Regions from separate parts of the Labrenzia sp. C1B70 genome, predicted to be linked through region 1. Evidence: riboswitches for the same ligand, from Rfam matches in the RefSeq annotation. Region 1 holds a riboswitch; the other holds the start of a gene.
What was found. Region 1 has a riboswitch for cobalamin ahead of Q666_RS65920 (hypothetical protein). Riboswitches for the same ligand answer to the same signal wherever they lie in the genome.

Region 1 (14,634 bases):
GTACCGGCTTCGTGATCGATCGTGCCGGCAACCATGAAGAGCGCGCCCTTGAACAGGGAGTGCGCGAGAAGATAGAGGACAGCGCCTTCGAGCGCCTTTTCCTGGCTGGTCCCGGTCAACATGACAAGGAGCCCGAGCGATGCCACGGTCGTGTAGGCAAGCATCAGCTTCAGGTCGGTCTGGCGCACCGCCAGGATCGTGCCCACCAGCAGTGTTATGCCACCGAACAGCGGCAGGACCGTTGTCCAGAGTTCTGTCCCCCCCAGCAGCGGATGCATGCGCATCAACAGATAGACGCCGGCCTTCACCATGGTTGCCGAATGCAGATAGGCGGAAACAGGTGTCGGCGCTTCCATGGCGTTGGGAAGCCAGAAATGGAACGGAAACTGAGCCGACTTGGTGAAGGCGCCGCCCAGAACCAGGAAGAAGATCGGCACGTAGAGCGTGGTATCCTTGATGATGTCCGGCGAGGCCAGCAGCACCGACATCTCGATTTCGCCCGTGGCGGAGATGATCAGGATGAAACCGGCCAGCAGGGCCAGACCGCCGCCCCCCGTGACCACGAGCGCCTGCAGCGCGGCCCGGCGGGACGCGGCGCGCAGGTGATCGAAGCCGATCAGCAGGAAAGACGTGATCGACGTCAGTTCCCAGAAGATAAACAGAGAAATCAGGTTGTTGCCGAGCACGAGGCCGAGCATCGACCCCATGAACATCAACAGGAACGAGAAGAACCGGCCCTGTTGCGGGTGGCCTTTGAGATAGCCGCCGGCATACAGGATAATGAAGGTTCCGATGCCTGAAATCAGCAAGGCGAACAACGTCGACAATCCGTCGACATAGACGGAAAAGTTCACACCATAGCTGGGCGCCCAGGCCTTTGCCGCAACGAAGCTTTCCCCTTTTGACACGGGTTCGACGAACCCTGTGAAATGCAGGAAGATCAAGGCCGGCACGATTGCAAGCAGCCAGGCCGCATTGTGCTTGAACCAGCGGGTCAGAAAAGGCGCAACCACAGCCGCAGCAAAGGGCGCGAGGACGGCATAGAGAGTGGTGTCGTCGATCAAGGCTGGCGTCATGCTGATCTTTCGTCACGGTTTTTAAAGAAACGACGGAAACGGGCCTGCTCGAATCAGCCCCGATCCGCCGGATAATAACGGTCCCGATGGGTTATGACATGTCTTAGGCAGTTGAATTTACGTGTTCAAGCGTATGTCTGTCGATTTTAGGTAAATTCACCCGCGTCACATGAGCGCTTTTGTCAGGGGTAGGACTGACAAGTGGGGATCTCACAGATTTATTCTGTGCTGAAAACGTATCACGGCCGAAACTTGAGGTATCCGCGCCCGCAATACACCCGACAACATTCACACTCGGGTCAAACCACCCTCGTCTGCACCCAAGAAAGGCAGCTTGCCACTTGATTTCAAAGCGTGAATACCGTTCAGTTTCAATTCGGGAATGCGTTGCCACGGAATTCGAGCGAGGCACAGAAGATGGTGTTGGGTAGCAATAGGGATAGGCCTTCGGGAACGGATCTGCTCCGTCCGTCCAACATCGACTTTGAAACGCTCGTCAAACTTGGCAATGAAGCCATTGTTCTGATCGGTCTGGACGGCACGCCCGCTTTCATCTCTCCTGCAACCGAGCGCATGTTCGGATGGAGTGCGGACAAACTGGTCGATCACCTGAGCGACCTGGTCTATCTGGCCAGCCCGAACACCGATGCAGATCTTCTGCACCGGATCCTTTCCGGCAGCGGCGATGCCGACGCCCCCCTTCCCCATGCCGATCTTCAGCTCCGTTCCGCCTTCGGCCCGATGGTCTGGGCGGAGGTGACCACGCATCTTCTGGAAGATGCCGCCGGCAAGCCTTACGCATTCGCGGTCTATTTCCGCAGCATTTCCAAACGCAAGGAGCTGGAAAGCCTGCTGGATGCGGCAACCCAGACGGATCCGCTCACCGGACTTCTCAACCGCCGTGCCTTCGAGGATGGCCTGAAACGGGAATGGGCAATCGCCTTGCGTGAAAAGACCCACACCAGTCTGATCAAGGTGTCTCTCGACCGTTTCGAAGCTCTGGTGGAGCGGTTCGGACCGAGCGCTGCCGAGGATTGCCTGACCAGGGTAGCCGATACCCTGAAGGAGACCGCGCGCCGTCCGGCAGATATCGCCGCTCGAACGGCAACGGCGGAATTTTCTCTCCTCCTTCCAAGAACTCACGAAATGGGCGCCGAAACTATCAGCGCGTATCTGCACGTAGCCATTCAGGACCTTGGCATTCCCAACCCGGAAAATACCGCCGGCAATGGCGTCATGACGGCCTCCGTCGGTGCGGCTTGCGCAGTCGTGGAACAGACGGGGGTCTCGGAAAGCTCGGAATTTCTCCTCGCCGCTGCCGAAAACTGCGTTTTTCAGGCGAGACAGGAAGGCGGTAACCGGGTGAAGACGTCCTTAAGCCACCTGGCTCGCTAGCCCCGGACCTTTCACGGCGACAATCAAGAGCACCTTCCAATCCACGAACGGATGAAGCACGGCCTGGCTCCGCAGGTGACGATTGACGAAACCGTTATCTGCTCCGGCTTGCAGCAACCTGTGCACGCCCCTATTTCTGGGAAAAACATCAAATAAGGAATGCCGAATGAGCGACGAAACCACCCGCCACGAAAAAGCATCTCCCCCCATCAGGAAGACCACCGCCGAATGGATGGAGCAGCTTACACCCGAGCAGTTCTATGTGACCCGCCAATCCGGCACCGAGCGCCCTTTCACCGGTCCCTACTGGGACAACAAGCTCATCGGCCGTTACGATTGCGTGTGCTGTGAAACGCCGCTGTTCATGTCGGATACAAAATTCGATTCCGGCTGCGGCTGGCCCAGCTTTTTCGAGGCAGTCGACCCGAATGCGATCCGGGAACTTGAAGACCAGTCCCATGGCATGATCCGAACCGAAATCCGTTGCAGCAGTTGCGACGCGCATTTGGGTCACGTCTTCCCGGACGGGCCACCGCCGACAGGCTTGCGCTATTGCCTCAATGGCCATGCCATGAATTTCGTTCACGGCGGCCGGCCACCCGCCAAGTCGGAATAGACCGTTCATCTGCCCGCCTCGGCTACAGCTTCGGGGCGGGCAGATCTAATGCATGCATTAAAAAGCCGTTTCAAGAACAGTTTCCAGTTTTAGATTTCAGTTACACACCCCTGATAATAATAGCATCACAAACTTCAAGAACATCGGGGTGGGACTTGTCTGTACTACGGAGTTTTGCTTGCACCTGCGTGCGCGCACTGGTTTTCGGCCTCGGCTTGGGACTTGCCGGCCAACCGGTCCTGTCTTCACCAGCCGCCGCAGAAGAGCTGGTCGCATTCACCGGATATCTGCCCCCTCTCTCCATCAATGAGCAGGAGAAGGGCATTGCAGTCGAGCTCATGGAGCTCGTTGCAGAAGAGGCCGGCCTGGATATCAAGATCCGCTTCGCCCCCTGGAGGCGCGCGCAGCTGCTGGCTGAAAACACGCCCGGTTCACTTCTCTTCACTGCTGCCTATTCCAGGAACCGCAGTGAGAAGTTCCAGTACATCGCACCCCTGCTTTATACGGAAAGCGCATTCGTAACGCTCGACCAGCCGTTGGATACCTTTGAAAAGGCTATTGAGAGCGGCAAGGTCATCGGGGTGCATCTCGGCAGCCAGCGCAGCCAGATCCTCCAGCGGTTCGGTGTTCGCAATGTTGAGGAAATACCATCAGCCGAACAGATGAGCGTCATGCTCAAAACCGGCAGGATCGATGCCTGGTACACCATGTCTGTTCGGGCCAGCTACATGTTCCGCCAGCAGGGATACGACCCGGGAAGTCTCGTCATCGGCGCTCCGGTTACCCACGGCATCCAGTGGCTGGCCGCCAACAAGGATCTCGATCCGCAGATCAGAGGCCGGCTGTCGGCTGCCGTCTCCAGGGTGTGGCGCGATCCGAGATACTGGCAGATCGTCGACCGCTATACCCACTGACGGTTCATCTCCCGATCAAGGGCCGGAAAAACGCCTCAAATCGTTATTCCGCTGCCACGGCCTCCTCGTGGCCGGACTTGGCGGACAGGATCCTGGCAATATTGACCTCGATCCAGTCAGCGAATTCTCGCACTTTCTCTGCAGCTTCCCGGCCGATCGGGGACAGGCTGTAATCGACATGCGGTGGCACGACCGGGTGGGAATACCGGTTGACGAACCCGTCGGCCTCCAAAGTCTGCAGCGTTTGCGCCAGCATCTTTTCACTGACGCCGCCGACGGTGCGGCGAAGTTCTGAAAACCGCTGATCTTTTTCCAGAAGCGCAATCAGCACCAACACGCCCCAACGGCTCGTGAGATGCCGCAGGATTTCGCGTGATGGACAGTTCTGGTTGAGCAGTTCCCCCTGCTGCATCAATTCGGACAAGGGCGCGCCGCTGTTCAGCACGCACTTGGGGGTTATTTCTGCCGTATCACTCATCCTGTTTTCCAGTTTTTTGTCCGAGATCCGATAAATCTCAAAACTAACCTTTTTGTACGTACTAACAAAAAGTAAGTGATCCGTCTACATGGGCAGCATCCGATGCATTTTCGAACGATCAACCTTCAAGGAGAAACACAATGATCGCAGTCACGGGTGCCAATGGTCAGCTGGGCCGTCTTGTCCTCAAACATCTTGCCGGCCTCACCGCCGAGCCAGTTCGCGCGCTTGTCCGCTCACCGGAAAAAGCGGGCGATCTTGCCACGGACCAGGTTTCGGTGGTGAAGGCTGATTACGATGATAGCGCCACCCTGCCGGCTGCGTTGGAAGGTGTTGAGCGACTTCTGCTGATCTCCGGATCGGAGGTCGGCAAGCGCGCACCGCAGCACAAGGCCGTCATCGATGCAGCCAAGGCAGCCGGCGTCCGTTTCATCGTCTACACCAGCCTTCTCAACGTTCCGCAGTCCAGCCTCCAGCTGGGTGTGGAACATGCCGAAACGGAACGGATGCTGCGCGAAAGCGGCATTGCCCATGCCGTGCTGCGCAACGGCTGGTACATCGAGAATTTCGGCGGCACTGTAGCGGCTGCCCTTGCCCATGGTGCCGTTGCGGGCGCAAGCGGTGACGGCAAGTTTTCCGCCGCTGGACGCGAAGATTACGCGGAAGCCGCAGCCCGCACCGTTGCCGGCAGCGACCTGAGCACGCGAGCACTGGAACTTGGCGGATCACCTGCGTTCAGTCTTGCCGACCTGGCAGCAGAGCTCTCCAGCCAGTCCGGCCGTGAGATACCTTTCAACAACCTGCCAGAAGCAACCTATGCCGGCATCCTGGTGCAGGCAGGTCTGCCGGAGGGCTTTGCAAATGTCCTCGCTGATTCCGACAGAGGCGCGTCTCAAGGCGAGCTCTTCACGACTTCCACGGCCCTGGAGGACCTGATCGGTCATCCGACCCGCTCGTTGAGTGATTTCATCTCCGAAAGTCTGAAAGCGAACGCCTGACGTCCGCTAAACATCTGCTCCGGCACGAAGGCGGCCTCTCCGCCTTCGTGCAATCATTTGAATTTGTGGTCGGTTGGTTCAAGGATATTTGTTGGTTCCCCATCGGCGAACCTGTTAGGCAGATGGTTCTGCACTTTCCCGGTACCCGATCATGTCCCTTGCCAACGCATCCGATCCATACGTCCAGGACGGGCCTTACGCCTGGTTCCGGTTGGCGATTTCGATTTTGCTGAGCACCCTTGGTGGTGCCGGCATGTGGGCGGTTGTCATCGTTCTGCCCGCCGTCCAGACGGATTTCGGGATCGATCGTGCCGGAGCGTCCCTGCCCTACACCGCGACGATGTTCGGGTTTGCTGCGGGCAACTACCTGCTTGGCCGCGTCGTCGACCGCTACGGTATTGTCATACCCGTCATAGGCTCTGCTCTATCACTCGGTGCCGGCTTCGTTCTGGCCGCCTTTGCGCCGGATGTCTGGAGCTTCTCTCTGGCGCAGGGTCTGCTGATCGGTCTGGGCACCGCGGCCACATTCGGCCCGCTGATCGCCGACATCTCACACTGGTTCCTGAAACGGCGCGGTTTTGCGGTCGCCTGCGCCGCCTGCGGAAACTATCTTGCCGGTGTGCTCTGGCCATCGCTGATCCAGTGGAGCCTTGCGACGTCCGACTGGCGCCAGACCTATATCCTCATCGGCGTCATCTGCCTTGTCGCCATGGTGCCGCTGGCCCTTTTGCTGCGCCGGCCGCCTCCGGACACATCCCTGAGCACCGGTGCGGCCACGGCCCGTTTCGGTCGCCAGGACACCGGCCTGCCGCCTGCCGTCCTGCAGGCTCTTCTCGTGGTCGCGGGTCTTGCGTGCTGCGTCGCCATGTCGATGCCACAGGTTCACATCGTCGCCTATTGCGTCGATCTGGGTTATGGCGTTGCCCCCGGAGCGGACATGATCGCACTGATGACCGGTGCCGGTGTCATCAGCCGGTTGGCATCCGGATATATTGCCGACAAGATCGGCGGCGTCATGACCCTGCTGATCGGTTCCGTGCTGCAATGTGCGGCGCTGTTCCTGTTCATTCCCTTCAACGGCCTGGCTTCGCTCTACCTCGTGTCCCTCATCTTCGGTCTGTCGCAGGGCGGCATCGTGCCCAGCTATGCCGTGATCGTGCGAGAATACCTGCCGGCCCGCGAAGCTGGACAGCGTGTCGGCCTGGTGATCATGGCGACAATTCTCGGCATGGCCCTCGGGGGCTGGCTGTCCGGCTGGATCTATGACCTCACAGGCTCCTACCAGGCCGCGTTCCTGAACGGTATCGCCTGGAACTTCCTCAACATGGCAGTGATGATCTTCATCTTCATGCGCGGCAAGATGAGGCCGACGGGCGCAGCCGCTTGAGGCTGTGGTTCCGATGAACGGCCAGAGGACGCCAGTTACTTCAGGACGCTGAAGTTGCTGGTGATCAACCAGATCTGCGACAGCAGGACAACGCTGACAAGACCGATGTGATAAGCGGACTTGCGGATCCTCGTCGCGGCCAGCACCAGCACGATCATCACGATCTGACGCACCAGATACGCGGTTCCAAGATCGTTGAAATAATCGATCCCCTTCAGCCGTGAGTCCACGATGTCGAGTACGAACATCAGGGCAAGCAAGCCGTAGATCCAGGTCTGCCTGGCGTGAAAATAATCCTTGTAGCTGGCGTATTCGCCCATCTTGTCCGGATAAAGCACTGCGGTAATAAAAAAGTAGAGTGCGGCAAAGGCGATGACGAACAGATAGCTTTCGAACGTCCAGACCTGGATGCGGCCAAGTGCGAATTCGAACCACCAGAAGTGAACGACGGACAAAAGCATGAACAACGACCACCCAAGGTGCACGCTGTAGATCTCTTCGCGTTGGGGATGTTGAACATACCGCGCGAGGCCATTGAGCAGCCGCGCAACACCCAGCCCGATCACCATGCCGATGATGATCCGGATGTGTGTGAATTCCGCAAGATTGGTGGGAAGTTTGTCCATGTGGGTCCGTTTTGGTCTCGATAAAGCAACACTATACGAATGCTGCCTGATGGAAACCGTCGAGATCTGCCACAACGAACCTTGAGCCTCGCTCTGACCAGCGACCATTCAACCAGGACCGGCTGAACGGCCGAAAGCGGTCCGTGCGAGGTACTAGTGTGCCTGACCCGTGCGGGAGCGCAGGAGGAGCACGAAGAAAATGCCGCCAATCAGCCCGGTGACAATGCCGATAGGCATATCCTCGGGGGACAGGAGCGTTCGTGCGATGATGTCCGCCCAGATCAGAAAGATTGCGCCAAGCATCATCGATGCCGGCAGAACCCGGCTATAATTGCCCCCTACCAGGAAGCGGGCAATATGCGGCACCATCAGCCCGACAAAGCCGATGATGCCTGAAAAGGCTACCATCACACCGGTGATCAGAGCTCCCAGCACAAACACCGTGAGACGGAACCGGGCAACCGGAATGCCGAGCGTCGACGCGGTTTCATCGCCGATGGTCATCGCATTGAGATCGGCAGACCGCAGCAGAAAATACGGCGCCACCAGCAGCAGAATGCCAAGCGGAAACGGCAGCTGAGCCCATTGGGCAAGACCGAGACCGCCCAGCATCCAGAAGACAACCGTATGCGTTGCCCTCGGATCGCCCAGGAAAATCAGGATATTGGCGATCGCCATGATGATGAAGGACACGGCCACACCGGCCAGCACCAGCCGGTCGGCACTGGTTGCAGATGCAAACCGCGTCACCCCGAGCACCAGAAAAGTTGCCGCCAACGCACCGGCGAATGCCATCAGCGGAACGGTCATCAGCCCCAGGAAAAGACCAGTATGCAACAGCGCAAGAATGGCGCCAGCCGCTGCACCGGACGAAATGCCGAGCAGATGCGGATCGGCCAGGGGATTGCGCGTGACGGATTGCAGGGCGGCGCCGACAACGGCCAGACCAGCACCGACAAACCCGGCCAGCAGCGCCCGCGGAAACCGGATCTCCCAGACGATAGCCTCCCGGCCCTTGGACCAGTCCACGTCGAAATAGCCGGGCACCACGCCGTTGACGAGGACCTTGAAGACAGTGCTACCCGGGATCGGCACCGCACCTGCACCGATGGCGGCTACAATGGAAACAGCCAGCACCAGCACGCCGGCCAGAAGCAATACCCCATTCCCACGCAACCGGCGCAGGCCAGCGCTTTTGGCCGTGAGCAGGCTCATGCCGGTCTATCGTTTCTGCCTGCAACGGCAGTTCGAAGCATCTTCTGCAAGGCTCACTCTCCCCAGAACGCTTCGGTGAGCTTTCCGATGGCCTTGAGGTTCCGCGGCCCCGGGGTTGCCTCGACATAGTCCAGCACGACAAAACGGTCGTTCTTGACGGCTGCAATATTGGCCAGGGCGGGATTGTGTTTCATGAAGTCGCGTTTCTGATCAGCCGTCACTTCGCCGTAGTTGACGATCACGACCATGTCCGGGTCTTTTTCCACCACGGTTTCCCAGTCGACGGTCGCCCAGCTCTTTTCAAAATCGTCCATCACGTTGACGCCGCCGGCTGCCTCGATAAGCGCTGTCGGCATGGCATATCGTCCGGCGGTGAAGGGTTTGTCCTCGCCGCTGTCGTAGACAAAGACCCGCAGCGGATCTTCACCAGCAGGCACCGTTGCCGCGATCCGGTCCAGCTCCAGCTTGTAGGCCGCAACAAGATCGTGAGCTGTGTCTTCAACACCGAAGATTTTTCCGAGGTTGAGGAGGTCGTTATAGAGATCCTGCAGAGACGCCTTCGGCTTGTCGCCGATATGAATGCAGGATTCGGTCAGCTCGTAGACCTTGATGCCGAACGGCTCCAGCGTTTCAGGCGTCACTTCACCGCCCACCTTCATGCCGTAGTTCCAGCCGGCGAAGAAGAAATCGGCGTCGGCCCCGATCAGCACTTCCTTGCTCGGATATTTCGACGCGAGTTCGGGAAGTTCGGCAACGCCCTCACGCATTTCCGCGTCCAGCGTCTTCCAGCCTGAAATGCCGGTATACCCAACCATGCGGTCGCGCAGGCCAAGTACCAGCATCATCTCGGTCAGGTTGACGTCATTCGAAACGGCTGCTTTGGGCGGCGTGTCGAAGGTCACCGTGCGGTTGCAGCTTTCCACGGTCGTTTGCGCAATTGCCGGTACAGACAGAAAGGTGAGCGCGAGGCCCAGGGCAATTTTTTTCATTTTAAGTCTCCAGAAATTCAAAGATGGAAGGTCAGGTAGCGCTCGCGGCTGGCAGACAGTTGCTCCAGTCTGACCTGTACCGAATAGGCTTGCTCAATGTTGCCGGGGGTCAGCACCGTCTCCGGCATTCCCTGGGCAACCAGTCGGCCCTCATGCAACAGCAAGACCTTGTCGCAGACACGGCTTGCCAGGTTGAGGTCGTGCAAGCTGGTGACAATGGTAATGTCCAGATCGGCAATCAGCTCGACGATCTCGAGCTGATGACGGATGTCCAGATGGTTCGTCGGCTCATCCAGCACCAGAAGCCTTGGTTCTTGCGCCAGCGCCCGGGCCACCATCACCCGTTGCCTTTCCCCTCCTGACAATGTGCCGAAGGCTCTTTTTGCATAGGACAGCAGATCCATTTTCCCGAGACAGTCATCGACGATCTCGGCGTCCCGCTTGCCTGCGCCGGCAATACCGGTTGCATGGGGACGCCGACCGAGTGTGACGATCTCGCGCACGGTCAAGGCAAAGTCGGTCGGCTGCTCCTGAAGCACGGCGGCGATCGTTTTGGCGGCCTCTCTGGCACTGATGTGCCAGAGATCCGTGCCATCCAGAAGGATTTCGCCCGTTTTCGGTTTCAGGAAGCGATAGAGCAGCCGCAACAGGGTGGATTTGCCGGCACCGTTGGCACCGGCAATTCCAAGAACCTCACCGGCAGGCAGACCGAAGCTGAGCGGATGCAGAATGGTTTTGCCCTGCCCCGTCTTCCAGCTGACCTCCCGGACAAACAGATCGACCCCTGTCATGAGAACGCCGTCCCGTCTGCTTCTGAAACGATCATCGCTGCCGGAAGCCGGCCTTGCGATGCGCTCCAGCGCTTGCCGTGGCTTTCCTCGGTCACCTCGCATCCATTTTCAATCTGGCGATACCGATTGGCGTAGTCGACCAGGTCGTCGATGTCCGTATCGTCCTCAATGTCCCCAAAGAGGTAGATCGCCTTGTCGGTGGCCTTGAATGCCAGCGTGCAAGGTCTCGAACAGCTCTCCATGTCGGCTGTTCCACTGATTTCGAATTCGTCTCCAACGACAGGCACTGCCTGTGCCATTGCACTCTTCAGCTTGCAGATCAGCCCATATCCGGGATGGCAAGTCTGCCCATTGTGACGACAGGTCGTGCAGACAAATATCTTGTGCGGATCATTGCTCATGACGCGCCTCCACGGCTTCTGCCAGTGAACCGACAGGAGGCTGCGGAAAAGCAAAGGCATTGCTTTCCTCGTTGCACTGGGCACGGCCGGATCGGGTACGTTTGGAACAATCACCATGTAATGTTATTACATTACCTATATTCTCGCTGACAACAGATTTTTGCAGCCCATCGGGAACCATCGCGCGTGCTGCGCGCGTCGCCAGCGGATCAGCCTCGGTCAGGAGGTTGGCAAGTCTTGAGAATTCAGCAGAAAATTTCCGGTTCATATCGCCCTCCGCGATTTCGCGGGGCAGTCAGGAACCGAATGTGCAACTTTGCCGGCAGGTGCCGATTGGCCATGTCACTCACTCCTCCGGGGCACCCCGCCCGGGTTAAGGTTTAAGGTGAAATGGCAGGTCTCCTGACTTGCGGGTCATTGCTTGCCTGATCCTTCCCGGGGTCTCCCCAGTGGCGCTTTCAGGTTTGCTCACCGCTCACAGTTGCGGGGGCAGTCACGGATTTGCAGCCTTTCGGGCTCGTCGCACCGTGTTCCCTTTTAATCCCGGTCCGGAGTTCGGAGTCGGGAACCATCTCTTCCTAAGTGCGCGAACGCCTGAAAAATGTCAAAGACTTTTGCGGGTCGCTGCTCTTGTCTGAAAGCACGACAGGATTGCCTGAAAGCGGAAACGCCCAGCCGCCTCGCCAGTATTGACCCTTGCCTTCAAGGCTCAAAAATCTTACCTCCGATCCATGAAACAGGATGCCCTTCCCCCGCGCGCCGCAGCGCGCCCCCTCACCCTTGAGACCCACGGCATTACCCGCCAGGACGACTTCGCCTGGCTGAGGGCGGACAACTGGCAGGAGGTCATGAAGGACCCGTCCGTGCTGGATGCCGACATCCGCAGCTATCTGGAAGCGGAAAATGCCTATCACGAAGCGCAGATGGCACCGACAAAGGCTCTGCAGGAGAAGCTTTTTGCGGAAATGCGCGGCCGCATCAAGGAAGACGACAGCTCGGTTCCTGCGCCCGACGGGCCCTTCGCTTACGGCCTCAAGTATGAAACCGGCGGCCAGCAACCGGTTTTCTTTCGCACCCCGCGTGACGGCGGCGCGGAAACGGTTCTTCTCCATGGCGACAAGGAAGCCGAAGGAACGGCATATTTCCGGATCGGCGGCGTCAGCCAGTCGACGGATCACAAGCTCATCGCCTGGGCCTATGACGACAAGGGCTCGGAATATTATTCACTGAAGCTGCGCGACGCCCAGTCTGCCAAGGATTTCGACTACGCCATCGAGGACACGGGCGGCGGCGGCGTCTTCTCGGAAGACAGCCGCTATGTGTTCTACGTTCGCCTCGACGCCAACCACCGGCCCTCGAAACTCTTCCGTCACGAAGTCGGTTCCGATCCGGCGAGCGACGTTCTCGTCTACGAGGAAAAGGATGCCGGCTTCTTCATGGGCGTCGGCAAGACCCAGTCCGGCGACACGATCGTCATCGACATTCACGATCACGAGACCTCCGAAGTCTGGATGATCCCGGCCACCGACCCGACCGCCGAACCGGTGCTTGTCGCAGAGCGCGAGACCGGTATCGAGTACTCCATCGACGATCACGGCGACACACTCTACATCCTGACCAACGCAGGCGGCGCCGAGGACTTCAAAATCGTCACTGCGCCGAAAGGCACTCCCGGCCGCGAAAACTGGTCCGATCTTGTGCCCCACAAGGCAGGATGCCTGATCCTGTCGCATTGCGTCTACAAGTCCTTCATGACGCGGCTGGAGCGCGAAGACGGCTTGCCGCGCATCGTGATCCGACGGCTTGCAGACAACATCGAGCACTCCATCGCCTTCGACGAGGAAGCCTATTCGCTCGGCCTTGGCGGCGGCTACGAGTTCGACACGAGCACGATCCGCTTCACCTATTCCTCGATGACAACGCCGTCGCAGACCTTCGACTACAATGTCGAGACCCGCGAGCGTATTCTGCGCAAGGAACAGGAAGTGCCTTCCGGCCATGATGCGGACGACTACGTCACCCGCCGGTTGATGGCTCCCGCAGCCGACGGCGAAACCGTGCCGGTGTCTGTGCTCTACCGCAAGGACACCAGGCTCGACGGCTCCGCACCTCTGCTGCTTTACGGCTATGGTTCCTACGGCATCACCATTCCGGCGAGCTTCAACACCAACTGCCTGTCGCTGGTCGACCGGGGGTTCGTCTACGCCATCGCCCATATTCGCGGCGGCAAGGACAAGGGCTTCCATTGGTACAAGGATGGGCGGCGCGAGAACAAGAAGAATACCTTCACCGACTTCATAGCCGCGGCAGACCATCTTGTTGCGGAAAACTTCACCTCGCACCATCGCATCGTCGCTCAGGGCGGCTCGGCCGGCGGCATGCTGATGGGGGCGATTGCCAATCTGGCACCGGAAAAATTCGGCGGCATCATTGCCGAAGTTCCGTTTGTCGACGTTCTGTCGACCATGCTGGACGACACGCTGCCGCTCACGCCGCCGGAATGGCCGGAATGGGGCAACCCCATCACGGACAAGGCAGCCTACGATTACATCGCGTCCTACTCGCCCTATGACAACGTCGAGGCAAAGGCCTATCCGGCCATCCTGGCGGTAGGCGGATTGACCGATCCGCGCGTGACCTACTGGGAGCCGGCCAAATGGGTTGCCAAGCTGCGGGCAACCGGCACAGGTGACAAGCTGCTGATGCTGAAAACCAACATGGAAGCCGGTCATGGCGGCGCTTCCGGCCGTTTCGACCGGCTGAAGGAAGTCGCCGAAACCCAGGCCTTTGCCCTTTTGGTGACCGACAAGGCCTGACACCTCGTCAGACCCGAGGATTTTCCGGGCGTGCGGAGCAGTTCGCACGCCCGGGAACCTAAATTCCTTTCACACGCCCTTGCGGGTACCACCCGAGCGAACGTGACTTGATTTTGACCAAGTCTTCGGCTCATGTGAGAGTTGTTGCAAATCAATCAATTGAACGGTCCTGGACCGTACCGATGCTGTTCACTGGAGCCCGTGATGACCTGCTACCGCACACTTCCGCACCGCCTTGCTGATGGGCTGAAAAAGGGGTTGCGCCTGGTTCCGGTCATGGCCGCCACGCTGAGCCTTGCCGCATGCCAGTCCTACGACACGACCGGCGGCAATGTGGTGGAAACGCTGCTGTTCTCCCCCACATTCACCAAGAACCGGCAGGACATTCCCAGCACCTACAACACAGCTTATGACTGCCGCACCTTTACCGGCAGCGGCTGGAAAGGCATTGCCGGTGGCAAGGTCTTCAATTTCAGCCAGAAATACATCATTTCCCAGGCCGGTTGCTTCAAGACTCAAGGCGAATGCAACGCATGGCTTGCGGTCATGTCCAGCTACATAGATCAGCCGCGCTACATCCGCTGCAATCCCTACACAGCGTAGGACATCAAGCGGATCTTGCAGGATCACGCTGGACGACAGTTCCCTGAAACACGGGAAGCGCTGCCATGAACGGTTCCATGTAATCAAGCAGGCAGCGCGCCCGGGCGTTGAGCAGCCGCCCGGTGGGCCATACCGCAAAGATATCCCGTTGCTGCCCTTGCCAGTCTGCGAGCACAGGTGTGAGGCGGCCTGAAATCAGGTCATCGGAAATCTCGCTCACAGGCAACAGTGCGAGCCCGTGACCGTCGCCGGCCAGCTGCCGGGCAAGACTGATGTCATCGACAACAACACGTGCATCGACAGGCACGGTTTCGCGGCAGCCTGTTTCC
Region 2 (14,634 bases), 190 kb from region 1:
TCCGCCCGGAGCAAACACATCGATCGGGACTAGCTGGTAAGCGATCCCCTTTTCGATAAGTGCCATTCGGGCCGAGCGCACATACACCGAATAGTCCGCGCCATAAAGTTCAATCATCGAGACCCTCCGTTCAAACGGTCGAGACGCAGCCTGTCACGGTTGTCGGTCAGGCGCCACACACTGGCGAAGGTAGCGCCAAGGACACCGAGGCCGGTAGCGCCGCCAAGCAGAAACATGATCATGAGCTGATATTTGACTGCTTCACGCGGATCGACCCCGGACAGGATCTGCCCTGTCATCATTCCTGGCAATGACACGACGCCTGTTGCCGCCATGGCGTTGATGATCGGCGTGAAACCTGACCGCAGTGCCTGACGGGAGAAGGGGCGTGTCGCTTCCCAGCGGGTGCGGCCCAAGAGCAACTGGGCTTCCACATCGCGCCGCCCGCGGGCAAGCGACGTGTGAAGCGTATCAAGGCCGAGGCTGACCCCGGTCATGGTGTTGCCGAGCACCATGCCGAAAAGCGGCAGTGCATATTGCGGCATCCAGACCGGATCGGGGCGGATGAGCCCTGCCAGGGCGTAGATCGTGACGAGGGTGCCTGCGACCAGCATGACGGCAACGCCCAGCCCCGGGCCCCAGAGGCCAGCCAGGCGACGGTCTTGCCGCGCCCAGATTTCGCGCCCTGCAAAAGCCAGCATCACGGCAGCAGCCAGCAATGTCCACAACAGGGATCCGGCAAAGAAGATTGCCTTGAGGACAAGCCCAACCAGGATCAGCTGCACGCTCATTCTCAAGGCCGAGATGATGAGCGTGCGGGTGAGGCCGAGATCAAGCACGATCGAAAAAACCGCGTTCAATAGCAGGAACACCGAGGCAGCCACGAGGTCCCAATAGGTGAGGGCGAGATAACCGGTCACGCGGGCGCTCCCTGGCCAGCACCTACCGTCAGCTGGCCTTTGTCCATGACAAGCCGTCGTGCTCCGAGTCGTTCGGGCTGGCCGGGGTCGTGCGTGACGATCAGAAGAGCGCGATTGGCAGCAAGCTGGTGTTTCAGGAGAGTTTCGACCAGGTCAACGGAAGGCGGGTCCAACGCGGAGGTGGGTTCATCCAGGAGAAGAACCTGCGGTGCTGTCTGGAGAGCGCGCACAAGGGCAAGGCGTTGGCGCTCACCGGTGGAAAGCCGGGAGACCTCCCAGGCAAGCGCATCGGCAAGACCAACCTGGTGCAGCAGGTTGGGAAGGTCGGAAGTTTCGGCGAAATGATCCTGAACACGGTCCGCCCACCAGCCGCTTTCGGCAGGCACGTAAGCCACCTTTCGGCGCCATTCAGGAGCCGGTATGGATTCGCGCTTCGTGCCATCCAGGGCAACATGGCCGGCGCTTTCATCGAGATCGGCAATTGCTCTGAGAAACAGGGATTTGCCTGCGCCGGAGGGACCTGAAATCGCAACGGCTTCACCCGCCTGCAAGGCAAGGTCCAGGGGGCCGATCAGAGGCGTCTTCAATTCGCGGATCGTCAACACCGTCCTCTCCTCTGGCTACCGGCCAGGTGAGCCTAGCGCGGGCCGGGAAGAGGGACAATCGGCAGGTTGTTGTTGGGCCGAAAAGCAAAACACCGCGGACAATGTCCGCGGTGTCGCTCCTTCGGCCTTCACAGGCCAAGCTTTAGTGGGCGGCCATGGCCTTGGCCAGGTTCTCATCGATCTTGTCCAGGAAACCGGTGGTGGTGAGCCAGGCCTGATCCGGACCGACGAGCAGGGCAAGGTCCTTCGTCATGTGGCCGGCTTCCACCGTGTCGATACAGACCTTTTCCAGCGTCTGGGCGAAACGGGCAAGCTCCTGGTTGTTGTCGAGCTTGGCCCTGTGCGCGAGCCCGCGGGTCCAGGCGAAGATCGAGGCGATGGAGTTGGTCGAGGTGCTCTCGCCCTTCTGGTGCTGGCGATAGTGGCGGGTGACCGTGCCGTGGGCGGCTTCCGCTTCCACGGTCTTGCCGTCCGGTGTCATCAGGACGGACGTCATCAGGCCGAGCGAGCCGAACCCCTGGGCAACCGTGTCGGACTGGACGTCACCGTCGTAGTTCTTGCAGGCCCAGACGTACCCGCCGGACCATTTCAGAGCGGAGGCGACCATGTCGTCGATCAGCCGGTGTTCGTACCAGATGCCGGCTTCGGCGTACTGGTCCTTGAATTCGGCTTCGTAGATTTCCTGGAACAGGTCCTTGAAGCGGCCGTCATAGGCTTTCAGGATCGTGTTCTTGGTGGAGAGGTAGCAGGGCACCTTCCTGTTGAGCGCGTAGTTCAGCGAAGCGCGGGCAAAATCGCGGATCGAGTCGTCGAGATTGTACATCGCCATCGCAACGCCGGCGGACGGCGCGTCATAGACTTCGTGTTCGATCACCTGGCCGTCTTCGCCGGTGAAGGTGATGGTCAGCTTGCCCTTGCCGGGGAAGCGGAAGTCGGTGGCGCGATACTGGTCGCCAAAGGCATGGCGGCCGACGATGATCGGCTGGGTCCAGCCCGGCACCAGGCGCGGCACGTTCTGCATGATGATCGGCTCACGGAAGATGACACCGCCAAGGATGTTGCGGATCGTGCCGTTGGGCGAACGGTACATGCGCTTCAGGCCGAATTCCTCAACCCGCGCTTCATCCGGTGTGATCGTGGCGCATTTGACGCCGACGCCATGTTCCTTGATGGCGTTGGCCGCATCGACCGTGATCTGGTCGTCGGTCTCGTCGCGTTTCTGGATCGACAGATCGAAGTAGAGCAGGTCGATGTCGAGATAGGGGTGGATCAGCTTGTCTTTGATAAAGGCCCAGATGATCCGGGTCATCTCGTCGCCGTCGAGCTCGACGACCGGATTGTCGACTTTGATCTTTGCCATGGGACGCATTGCCTCGCGGGTCTGGAAAATGGGACGGTGAAACGGAAATCTGAATGGTGCGGTTGTACCTGATCTCTATTGTGTGCGCTTGTATACAATGTTGCGCCGCGAGGCAAGGGGGCTGTTCAGTTTGCCCCGGACCATGCCTCGAAGAAGGTTCTTTAATGGATGTCTTCACAGGTGTTCCGAAGATTGCCCAAGGTTTGCGGCCAAAATTCGGACCTAAGGTTTTTCCTGATGCTCCCGGATTTCCTGCGCATGCGGCCGTACCAGATCGGCCACCGTGACCTGCCCAAGCTTCTCCTGAAAAGTTTCGCGTGCCGCCTTCAGCGCGGCTGAAGTTGCCCGGTTGGCCGCCTGTTCCAAAAGGCAGGTGGGGGCGTCGGCGGATTGACCGACGGCAAAAAGCTGTGGTGAGCCAAGGGCAGCATAGACCTCGGCCAGCGAGATGCTGTCCAGGCTCTTGGCCAGCACCCAGCCGCCGCCATGACCCTTGGTGGCCCCGACGAAACCCGCTTCCCGCAGCCCCGCCATGGTGCGCCGGACCAGGGAAGGGTTGGTGTTGAGCATCTTCCCGATCTGATCGGACGTCACCGGGTCTTCAGTCTGGTCCAGATGCAGGAGCACGTGAAGCACGCGCGGCAATCGGCTGTCGGTTCGCATGGAAATCTCCGTTTGAAAAACCTTATGCCGGATTCGATTACGTGACAATTCAAGGCACATGAGATTGACGTGTGTGAATATGTAACTTTATAAGTAACAAAATCGAGTTCACGCCTTGCCAGGAGTTCTGAATGTCCCTTTTGTTTGACGGTGCGACCAGGGAGAGGCGCAATCGCTGGGCGGCGCTCGCCGCGCTCTACCTTGCCATGTTCATGAATATTCTCGATGTGTCAGTGGTCAATCTGGCGCTGCCGTCCATCCGCCAAGGGCTTGGTGCCAATGACACCCAGTTGGAATGGGTGCTGGTTGTCTATGTGCTGGCCTTTGCCGCCGGTTTGCTGCCTTTCGGCCGTTTTGGAGACGTGGTCGGCAGGGGGCGGGTCTTCCGCTGGGGTGTCGCCGGGTTTACCGCCAGTTCCCTGGCATGCGGCCTGGCGCCTGATATAGGCACCCTGATTACCGCCCGCGGCCTGCAGGGGCTTTGCGCGGCGATGATGGTGCCGCAGGTACTTGCCATTGTTCACGTGATCTTTCCGGCAGAGGAGAAAGGCAAGGCCATCGGCCTGTTCGGCTCCATCAGCGCACTTGGGGCCGTGGCGGGGCCACTGGTGGGCGGGGCAATCGTGGCGGCCGATATCTTCTGGCTGGGCTGGCGGCCGATCTTTCTGATCAATCTGCCTGTCGGGCTGATCTCGCTGGCCGGCGCTCTTCGCTTTCTGCCGCACCTTGAAACCGAAAGCCGGGTGACGCCGGATTGGTCCGGAACGTTTCTTTTTGCCCTCGCAGTGCTGGCGCTGGTGTTTCCGCTTGTGGAAGGCAGGCAATTCGGCTGGCCGTTCTGGTGTTTTGCCTTGATGGGGCTAAGCGCAGTTCTGGCTGTCCTGTTCTACCGGTTGCAGGTTCAGAAGGCTCGCCTCGGCCAGGCGCAGCTTCTGCCGGTGCTTCTGACAGGGGACCGCGTGTTTGTTGCGGGTGTCGCGTTTGTCGCGCTGTTCTTTTCCGGTCTTGCAGGCATGTTCTTCATGATGGCGCTCTTCCTGCAGGCAGGCCTTGGACTATCGCCCATGACAGCCGGGCTCATCCTGGCGCCACATCCGGTTGGTGTCATCCTTGCGTCCGCGATGACAGGCCGCTTCGGAACCCGCTATCAGGCGGCAAGGATCAGCCTTGCCATGCTGGCGGTCTTCTGCGGTCTGGTGGCGGTGCGCCTGCTTGTTTCCGATGGACTATCGGCAAGCCTGCTGGTGGTGCCATTCCTGATTGTCGGACTTGGTACCGGAACGATGATTCCAGCATTGTTCCAGCTCGTGTTGTCGCGGGTTTCCGGACCGGATGCCGGAGCGGGGTCCGGCGTTCTCCAGGCCTTCCAGCAGATCGGCATGGCGCTTGGTATCGCAGTGCAGGGCCAGATCTTCTTCCAGGTTCTGGCGGCTGGTCGTAGTGAGGCTCTGTACCGGGATGCTGCGGCTGCAGCGTTGCTCTATCCGGTGAGTTCGTGTTTCGCGCTTGCTGTGCTTGCCGTTGGTCTTGCCTGTAAATTCCGCTCTGGATGAACTGCGTGTTCACGGCTGCTGGTAGCGGACAGCAAAGGCGCGTGCGGGCAAGCGGATTTCTTCGCCGGTATCGAGTTGGTGCCGGAGCTTTGCCTTCAGCTCATCACGTTTTTCCCGTGGCAGGTTCATGCAATAGCCGGGTGCGGGCCCGGTGCCGAGCGTGAAGGGATGCCAGAATTCCTCAAACCCGGGAAACACGGTGTCGACTTCAAGGGTGTGAACACTGGCACCCGGCAACCGGGCTTCAGTGCAAAGTTGGCGGAGCCCGTCCGGAGTGCAAAAGGGAAACCGAAGCGCCTCATCAAGTTCTTCGGCTGCGGGGTCGATTGAAGCGGCTGCTTTCCAGAAGGCGTCAATGAAGCCCATGCCACCTCCCGGGTAGTCCCAGACATAGAAGGATATTGTTCCGCCAGGGCGGGTAATGCGACGCAACTCGGCCAGCGCCTGCAGCTTGTCCGGAACGAAGTTGAGCGCGAGCGCGGACGTTGATACGTCAACGGAGTTGTCGGGAAGCGGCAGGTCCTGTGCAGACCCGACTTCAAAGCGGGCTCTCTCGTCGGTGATCGCTTCCCGCGCATGCATCACGAAGCCTTCCGAAAGATCGAGACCGACAACCGATTTTGGCTTGGCCATATCGAGTATGGTTTCGGTCAAGGCTCCGGTGCCGCACCCTATGTCCGCCCAGTTTGCATCAGCAGGCGCGTTGAGCCAGGACACGAACTCTCTTGCGATCAATCGGCTCCATCTGCCCATGTAGTGATCGTAACTGCGACCTGCACTCCAGGAATCGTGTTTCGCATTACCGGACATGTCCTTGGCCTCCCGCCCAGGATTGATATTCCAGATACGAAAATAGTGCCTTTGAAAGTGGAATTGGACAACGGCAATCTATCTAGCGCCGGACCTAAACCGCGAGAAAACTGATGAGATGGGGCAGGAAATTCGAGAGCTGCAGGTCAGATCCTGACCGGCGGGCGAACCGGCGCACTTCGATCAGGCGATTGAAGGCCGCACCAGGTTCACCGCGCGGCAGCTGGGCTTCTGCAATCCAGGTGTCCACGTAGGGCCGCGCCTGCACTGCGCCCTTGCCAATATGTCGAATCCGGTCCCGGTAAAGTAAAAACTATTTATAGTTGCCGTTGCTCGACAACAAACCACGAAAATTGCCCACGAACCAACAACGTCAAGAACAGTATGTTCGGAAGCTGCTCAGACGCGCGTCGATTTGGGGCGTTGGTTGAAAATCGCACCTTTCGGTACAGAAATCGGGCCAAGTTGAGAGTGTGATCGATTCAAATCTTCCGTAGATGCCGGACCGGCTTGGTAATTCTACGCGGACAGGGTTTCTCGTGAATTCAGTAGTGCCTAGGAAATTTTGACGAGCAATTTGGCCGGCGTGAAAGAAATAGATGCTCGTAGGTTCAATAGTTCCAGAATAGGGTCGTGTTTCCTCTTTCAGGTTCAGAATTTGTTGAGGCGGCTGCCGAAACACTGCTGGTATCGGGTCGCACTTCGACCCGGGCAACGCAATGGACCGAAAGGGCTTGTTTCGTGCTCGAAACCGTTCGATCAAGAGGAAACGCGCTGTTCAAGCGCGTCTTTGTGCGGGCAACGCTTTATGGCGTGTTCGGGTTGCTGGCTTTTTCGCTGGTTCTGATCGGCATCGATTATCTGACCCAGACGGACAAGATCGAGGAACGTCTTGCTCGGACTGCTCACGACAAGGCGCTGTTTGTCACCAATATTGCGGCGCGCGAAATCGCCAACAAGAACTATGGTGAAGTCGAGCGACTTTTGAATGCGATTGCGGGTGACAAATACATTATCGCAGCCAAGGCCTATAGCCGCTTCGGTCAGGAGTTCGCCAGCGATTTCACCTCCGCAGAACCTTCGAGCGCCGTGCAGTTCAACGAAGGCGCCCTGAATGTCGCGCAGTCGGGCAAGGCTCAGTATTCGGAAACCGCCGATATGATCGAATACATCCTGCCGGTTTCCCGAAGTGGGGAAGTGGTGGGGTCCGTGCTGGTGCGCATTTCGAAGCACGAGCTTGCGGGCGTTCTGAGGGAAAAGATAGTTCAGGTGGTGTTGATCCTGGCGGTTCTTCTTCTTGCCTTCGTTCCGGTGATTGCTGCCCTGATGTACCGGGCAACGGCAGGTGTCAGCCGCGTGACGCAGGCAGCCAATGAGGCCGCTGCCGGTTACCTCGACTGCAATCTGGAAACTGATGCACCGGGCGAGGTGGGTGACCTGCAAACCGCGTTCCGCGGAATGATGGTGAAGCTGCGCGAGAATATTCTGCGGATCGAGGAACTCGCCTACACTGATCGCATTACCGGTTTGCCCAACAGGGCCAAGCTGGACAATGTCGCGATGACGCTGATTGATCTGCGACCCAAGGAAACGGGCAGCGTTCTTTACATTGGATTGGACCGCTTCAAACTGATCAACGACATGCACGGACATGCCGTAGGCGACAAGCTGTTGCGGCTGGTCGGCAACCGGTTGGCCGTCCTGGTCGACGAGCTGGCCAAGCCACTGACGTCAAAACCCCCCTGCGTTGCCCGGTTTTCAGGCGACGAATTCGTCGTACTGTTACCCGGCGTCGATGATCTGCAGACGCTTGCCAAGTTGTCCAGAACGATGGTCGAGCGGCTGGGCGGGGCCTACAGAATTGGCCGGCTTTCCCTTTCGCTGACCGTCAGCGCGGGGATCGCGAGATACCCGGAGCACGGTACAACGGCCGAGGAAGTTCTGCGAAACGCCAACATGGCCATGTATGAAGCAAAGGGTGCAGGCAGGGCTCAGTCGATCGCCTACAACGATATCATTCGCGAACGGATGACCGAGCGCGAACAGATCCGGCACAGGCTGCAAAGCGCGCTGAGAGACCGCACGCTTTCCGTTCACTACCAGCCGAAGGTCGACATTTCGTCCGGCAAGATTGTCGGTTCAGAAGCGCTGCTGCGCTGGAACGATGCCGAACTCGGATCCGTACCGCCCTACAAGTTCATTCCCGTGGCAGAAGAATGCGGTCTGATCGTTCCGATCGGAGAATTCGTGCTGGCATCGGCGCTCTCCGACATGAAATCCCTGCACCGGCAGAATGTCGATGTATCTGTCGCCGTGAACGTTGCGCCGGCGCAGCTGCAGGCGAAGGGATTTACCGGCAGAATGCTCGGGATCATTGGCGAGAGCGGGTTCTCGACGGAGAAGCTGGAACTGGAAGTGACGGAATCGAGTCTTGTCGACTATTCGCAGAACCTTCTGGATCAGATCCTGCCGATCAAGAAAGAAGGCGTCAAATTTGCAATCGACGACTTCGGCACCGGCTATTCTTCGTTGCACAGTCTAGCGAGCATGCCGTTCGACACGCTGAAGATCGACCGGTCCTTCATCATGGACATTGCCAATTGCGAGGATCGCCGGACCATCGTCGAGCTGATCCTGATGCTGGCGAGGCAGCTCAATCTCAACACAGTTTCCGAAGGGGTCGAGACCCAGTTGCAGATGGATTACATCAATCTGTGGGGCGGGACGCTCGGCCAGGGCTACTTGTGGAGCCCGGCAGTGCCGTTCGGCGAGTTCTCGCGAATGGTCATGAAGCGGGAAGGCTTGGCGAATGCGGCCGAGCCCTGGAGGCAGGCAGCCTCCTGAACTCCGATAAGGGATGTCCTGATGGCCGTATGTGTCTAGTCGTGTACGTCGACCAGACCTTCAAACAGAGCGCTCTTTGATCCGTCGGACAGGCATTCCACGGTCAGCGCCTCCGTGAAGGCCTGCTGGTCAGAGGCCTCGACGGGGCTTTCTGCGAGTAGCGTCAGGATCTCGTTGCCGAGGCGCAACAGCTCCGGACGGACATCCTTGATCAGGTCGGGTACGTTCTGCGGGCGAGCTTCGCCGCTCTCCCAGCGTTCGATCCAGCAGGTTTGAATGTCCTTGGCCGCATCGATCTGTGCCTGGAAAAACAAGGTGACATTGTCAGCCGACAGGCCGTTTTCGACGGCCTTTTCGCGGGCAGCATCCAGCACCACCTTTTCCCTCGGCAGATCCTCGACAGGTTTGTCGTTATCCGCTTTCCAGGCTGCAACCGACTGCATGAACGACAGACGTTCGTTGATGGCGCCGAACAGCTTGTAAGGTGCCGCCCAGCCAGGAGTGACGGTGGCAGCAAGGAGAGATACCGCGAGAGCGGTCAGGGGAATCGATTTCAACATGGCCGAAGACTTTCACAGGTCACCGCCTGCGGCAAGTCTTTGGTTGTGGTCTACTTCTTTTCAACCGAGCGGCTGATCTCGGTGATCACGCCGAATGCGACGGCGGCCATGATCTTCAATAGTCCGCTGTCGAGCGCCTGTTCGCGTGTCAGATTGCCAAGGAAAAAACCCGGTCTTGGTTCAGTGACTGCACCAAGAGTAACGCCGGCTAGAAGTGCCAGCTGAATGCAGCCAAGGAAAAAGACGACACCAGCGATAAGCGTTCCCAATTTGGTAAAGGGCATTGCAAACTCTCATGATGTGCTTTGTATGCGAGTGAGGTTATCTTTCGTTAGGGTTTCTGCAAGTAAAAATCACAATTACCCTAAATACAGAAAAGTTTAATAAACAATGGTTTTGATTTTCATCTTTGATTGGATTCTTCAAAGTTCAGAATTTTCAGGTGGCTGACGCAATTTCCTGAAGAAGTGTTTTGAGATCTGAAGCTTGTCGGTGATGCTGATCCGGCTGATTTCGGTGGCGGTCTTCAGGCGGCAAAATTTCGGTGCAATGTCGCATTCAGACCGAATATGGCGAAAATTCGCTTGCAGAATATCGCCAATCCTTGCAAATCTAGACGATGCGATGGTTTCGCCCGAACAAGCGTAAGGGCGGATGAAATGGGAACACGGTGAGGCGTACCCAACAGGGACCAATACCGTGGCTGCCCCCGCAACTGTATGCGACGAGCAAAGCCCTTCAAGCCACTGGAGCGATCCGGGAAGGCGGGCAGCGCAGAGACTCGCGAGCCAGGAAACCTGCCATCCAGCGGTCCCATCGGGGCCGGTTCACACCATCTGCTCGCGCACGGAGGGTGCGCAAAGGAGAAATGACATGCATATCGAACCGGGCATCGTCGACGGTGCCAAAATCGTACTCAGCTACGGTACCGCGGCTGCTTCCTTCGGCCTTCTGGGCAAAATGGCTCTCGACACGATCCGCAAAAGCGGCGTTCTCAGCCTTGCCGTCCGCTCCGTCATCACGACGGTTGCCGTGTTCTGCTTCTTCGAAATCCTGCCGCATTACCCGGTCGGTGTTTCCGAAGTTCACTTTATCCTGGGCTCCACCCTGTTCCTGATGTTCGGCGCAGGTCCGGCAGCAATCGGCCTTGCTGCAGGCCTTCTGCTTCAGGGGACGCTGGTTGCTCCTTTCGACCTGCCGCAGTACGGCATCAACGTCACCACGCTGCTTGTGCCGTTGTGGGCTGTCAGCATGCTGGCAAACCGCATCATTCCGGAAAAGACCGCCTATGTTGACGTTTCCTACGTTCAGGCACTGGCTCTTTCCACCACGTTCCAGGCCGGTATCGTTGGCTGGGTTGCTTTCTGGGCATTCTACGGCCAGGGCTTCGGTGCCGAGAACATGGCTTCCGTCGGTTCCTTCGGTTTTGCCTATATGCTGGTGATCCTGGGCGAGCCGCTGGCTGATCTGGCTGTTCTGGCCGCTGCCAAGACACTGGCACCGCTGACCCGGAACCTTGCTTTCGAAAATCGGCTGCACAACGCGGCTTAAGTCTTCGGGCTTTTGCCGAAATCAAGTCACGAAGGGCGGCCCTGGGGCCGCCCTTTTTGTTTGTCGTTCCGACGCCTTGACAACGAACAATCAGAGCTTCGTTGCCTCGGTGGAGCGGATCTTCTTCCAGTTGGCTTCCGCCTTGGCGATTGTACCGGACTGGTCTTTCTGGAACTCGCGGAAGATGGCCTCGTTCAGGAACAGATAAAGCTTGCCGTCCACAACAGCCGCGAACTGCGGATCGCCGTCGAACTTCTTGCCGACTGAAACACCGAAGGTGCAGAAGCCGCCGTTTTGCGGCAAGTACTGATCCGGATGCGCGGTGAAGGCATCCATGGCTTCCTGGGATGCGAAGTAATAGGCAACACCGTCGTGGACGGCCGTATATTGCGCGGTTCCGTCAATCCGGTTGCCCAGGCTGACAAAGGCCACGGGATCGACACCATGAAGACCGAGCGGGCTGCCGGCGGCCGTCAGGCCACTGGAGGTGTTGTATTCGTCCGCGGCCATTGCCGGGGCAGAGAGAGCGGCAAGAGACAGCAGCGTTGCGGCAATGGCGGATTTCATCAAGGACATGTTCTACTCCTGAAAGGGTATGAAGGTTGAAGGCCGGATTTGCTCCGGTGCCTCTACCTTGCGTCCGAAGCTCAGGCGTCTCCATGTTCGCAAGTTCCCGAGGATTTGCAGATCGTCCGGATTGCAGTTCAAAAAAAGACACCGGCGCGAGGGCCGGTGTCATTGTGCGTGGACGGTGGCTGTCAAGCGGCCTGCGCAACCGTTTCCTGCGGTTTGGCAAGGCTGACCACTGTCAGGACGGCAATGGCGTTGACCAGGTAATAGGCGAAGTCGAGGCCGGTGAAGCCAAGTGCGAAGGGAGCTGCCAGGAACACGATGCCGACGGCAAAATCGACCGCCAGATGAACCGAATAGGGCAGAATGCGGATGATGCCGGTCTGGTGATCCGTCAGGATCGTCAGGGCCAGGGCCGCAAAGCCTGTCAGGAAGGATAGCCAGAAGGCGATCGGGTTGGATTGGCCGAGATCAAGGAATACGGGCAGGGCAATAAGGCCGATCGCGACGGGATAATCGAGATAGGCGTGCATGGTCTTGGTGACGAAGCGAACAGACATCTTTCAGGTGCTCCAGGTTGGTTTCCTGCGGGCGGATTGCCCACGAGCCCAAAGATGTTGGTCGACTTCGGTTCTATCCATGCACGAAAGTCCCTGAAAATTGACCGATCGTCCGGGAGCCTTGCGCTTTGCGGTGTTGAGGCAAAAATGCGGGAATGAGACTTCAACCGGAACCGGCCTTTCATGAAACATGACGCCCTGACCCAGATCCTGGATGCCTTGAAGCTACGGGGATCCGTCTATTTCCATACCTGTTTTTCGCCGCCCTGGGCCGTGCGGGTGCCGGCTTTCGGCAATGTCGCGCGGTTTCACATGGCAATGCGTGGTGGCTGCTGGCTCGCGGTGGACGGTGTTGACAAGCCGATCCGCCTTGCGACTGGTGACCTGGCCGTCATTCCGCACGGGGCCGCTCATATCCTGAGTGATGAACCGGGCCGTCCCGCTGCCGAAGTGGACGAGGTCGTGCGGCAATCCGGTTATACGGGGGAAGGTGCGCTCTATTACGGCGGTCCGGACGAGGAACTGGCCTGCAAACTGTTCTGTGGCCATTTCGAATTCGAGGAAGGCTCGGTCCATCCGCTGCTCGATGCCTTGCCATCGGTCATTCATCTGCCCAACACACAGACGATGAACGCCTTCTGGCTGGAAGCAGTGATGCGTTTTGTTGCCAGCGAGGTGCGCGCCGGGCAGCCGGGGTCCGAGGCGATCATCCACCGGTTGACGGAGATCATCTTCATCCAGGTGGTGCGAACGTTCGTCGACAGGGAGGGGGACAGGGCCGGATGCCTGGCGGCGGTGCTCAACCCGAAGCTCGGGCGCAGCATGTCCAAGATCCATCTGGCGCCGGAAAAGCCCTGGACGGTGGAGAGCCTTGCCCGGGAAGCCGGCATGTCCCGGACGGTTTTTGCGGACAGGTTTACGAACCTCGTCGGCATGACGCCGCTGGCCTATGTCACCCACTGGCGCATGGAACGGGCACGGCGCGACATTCGGGAGACGGATCTGCCCCTGATCGATATTGCCGAAAACATCGGCTACAGCTCGGAAGCCGCCTTCAACCGGGCCTTCAAGCGTCAATTCAACCAGACGCCCGGACAGGTGCGACGGCAAGGCGCGGCAGTGCCGGCCTGATGTGAATCAGTTAGCGGCCAGATAGGCCGGCAGATCGGCAACGCTCTCCAGAACGGCATCCGCCAGGGTTTCCAGGTCGTGGCGCGCGCTTGTGCCCGTCAGGACACCGATACAAAGTCCGGCGCCCGCCGAACGGGCCATTTCCAGATCGTGCGTGTTGTCACCGACAACGGCGATCCGGTCCAGTGCAAGACCTGTTGCCTCGGCAAAGCCGCGAACCATGCCCGGTTCCGGCTTCGGGCCAAAACCAGTGTCGTAACCCGTGACGAAGGCAAATCGGGGCGCAAGCCCGGTGCCGGCGAGAAAGGCCCTTATGGCCGCTTCGCTGTCGCTGCTGGCAACACCTAAAGTGAACCCGGTTCCGCTCAAGGTCTCGACAGCTTCCGGAATGCCAGTAAGGGGCGCAGCATCATGCATGCAGCCGATGAACACCCGGTCGAGGTCTGCGGTCAGCGGGCCTTCCTGAAAATCAGCACCGCAGGCAATCCAGGCCGCCGCGATTTCCGCAGAGTTGCCGGCTGCAAGCAGAGACCCGGCCGCGGACTTTCCGGTCGCCAGATCCATGCCGGTCTGTTCCAGGAGCCTGTCGGCCAGGGCGCGGTCTCCTCTGGCTGCATGGAGCGAGGTTTCGCGATAGGCCGGTGCCCATGTCGCGTCGAAATCCAACAGTGTGCCGTCCTTGTCAAACAGGATGGCGGTGATGTTGCCCGTGAGGTTGTTCAAGTCCGGTCTCCCGTGGATTTCAGGTTGGACCGCAATGTGTCGAGAGCGGACTTCAAATCCTCGAAAGCCTGTTCCGAAAGACCGGATGCCTCGGCAACACATTGCGGCACGGCAGCCGCCTTTTCCCGAAGCGCGTTGCCCTTGGCTGTCAGGCAGACATTGACGACGCGCTGGTCTTCCAGATCGCGGACGCGTGAGACAAGCTCCATTGCTTCCAGGCGCTTAATCATCGGTGTCAGCGTGTTGTATTCCAGGCTGAGCGCGTCGCCGATATCCTTGACCGTTCTCTCGTTTCTGCGCCAAAGCAGGGTCATCACCAGATACTGCGGATAGGTGAGGCCGAGCTCTTCCAGCAAAGACCGGTAAAGGTGATTGAAGGCCAGATTGGCCTCATAGACGGCAAAACAGAGAAAATCGTCGAGATCTCCGCCCAAGGCGTCCGGACCGGTGTTCTTCAAGGGCTTCGAGGCGCCTTTGTTTTCAGTGCGTTCTGACATGAAACGTTCCTAAGCAGCATTTTTTTTCTTGGCAAGCGTTGACAGAGCGAACTTGCCGATACATATACATCGCACACGATCAAATCGTGCACGAGTTAAATGGAGATCATCCGATGGGAAACAAGATCGTTGGGCCGCAGGTCAACCGTCGCCAGGCGCTGATTGGCGGCGGTGTCCTTGGGCTTGGTCTGGTGATGGCACCGAAGTTCGGTGCCGCAAAACAACTGCTTGAACAGGAGAATCTGAAAATGACGACTTTCACGACATCCGATGGTGCTGAGCTTTTC

Region 2: another riboswitch for cobalamin. It lies ahead of Q666_RS49935 (energy-coupling factor ABC transporter permease); the one in region 1 lies ahead of Q666_RS65920 (hypothetical protein).

The regions. Positions count from the first base shown of each region.
Region 1 is NZ_AXCE01000012.1:159,516-174,149, forward strand. Features, by position in the region: gene Q666_RS49040 (putative monovalent cation/H+ antiporter subunit A) at 1-1,076, opposite strand, end outside; gene Q666_RS49045 (diguanylate cyclase) at 1,494-2,471, shown strand; gene msrB (peptide-methionine (R)-S-oxide reductase MsrB) at 2,638-3,087, shown strand; gene Q666_RS49055 (transporter substrate-binding domain-containing protein) at 3,243-4,001, shown strand; gene Q666_RS49060 (helix-turn-helix domain-containing protein) at 4,045-4,479, opposite strand; gene Q666_RS49065 (SDR family oxidoreductase) at 4,620-5,477, shown strand; gene Q666_RS49070 (MFS transporter) at 5,629-6,864, shown strand; gene Q666_RS49075 (hypothetical protein) at 6,900-7,490, opposite strand; gene Q666_RS49080 (iron ABC transporter permease) at 7,644-8,705, opposite strand; gene Q666_RS49085 (ABC transporter substrate-binding protein) at 8,759-9,694, opposite strand; gene Q666_RS49090 (ABC transporter ATP-binding protein) at 9,712-10,485, opposite strand; gene Q666_RS0133320 (DUF1636 family protein) at 10,482-10,886, opposite strand; gene Q666_RS65920 (hypothetical protein) at 10,876-11,154, opposite strand; cobalamin riboswitch at 11,261-11,474, opposite strand; gene Q666_RS49095 (S9 family peptidase) at 11,618-13,702, shown strand; gene Q666_RS49100 (hypothetical protein) at 13,907-14,305, shown strand; gene Q666_RS49105 (LysR family transcriptional regulator) at 14,310-14,634, opposite strand, start outside.
Region 2 is NZ_AXCE01000012.1:349,503-364,136, reverse strand. Features, by position in the region: gene Q666_RS49980 (glutathione S-transferase family protein) at 1-117, opposite strand, end outside; gene Q666_RS49975 (ABC transporter permease) at 114-920, opposite strand; gene Q666_RS49970 (ABC transporter ATP-binding protein) at 917-1,525, opposite strand; gene Q666_RS49965 (NADP-dependent isocitrate dehydrogenase) at 1,668-2,885, opposite strand; gene Q666_RS49960 (Rrf2 family transcriptional regulator) at 3,108-3,548, opposite strand; gene Q666_RS49955 (MFS transporter) at 3,680-5,101, shown strand; gene Q666_RS49950 (class I SAM-dependent methyltransferase) at 5,111-5,911, opposite strand; gene Q666_RS66220 (hypothetical protein) at 6,006-6,161, opposite strand; gene Q666_RS49945 (EAL domain-containing protein) at 6,653-8,755, shown strand; gene aroQ (gamma subclass chorismate mutase AroQ) at 8,791-9,315, opposite strand; gene Q666_RS49940 (hypothetical protein) at 9,366-9,599, opposite strand; cobalamin riboswitch at 9,924-10,135, shown strand; gene Q666_RS49935 (energy-coupling factor ABC transporter permease) at 10,189-10,866, shown strand; gene Q666_RS49930 (YHS domain-containing (seleno)protein) at 10,957-11,442, opposite strand; gene Q666_RS49925 (hypothetical protein) at 11,625-11,996, opposite strand; gene Q666_RS49920 (AraC family transcriptional regulator) at 12,180-13,127, shown strand; gene Q666_RS49915 (HAD family hydrolase) at 13,134-13,850, opposite strand; gene Q666_RS49910 (MarR family transcriptional regulator) at 13,847-14,347, opposite strand; gene Q666_RS49905 (alpha/beta hydrolase) at 14,596-14,634, shown strand, end outside.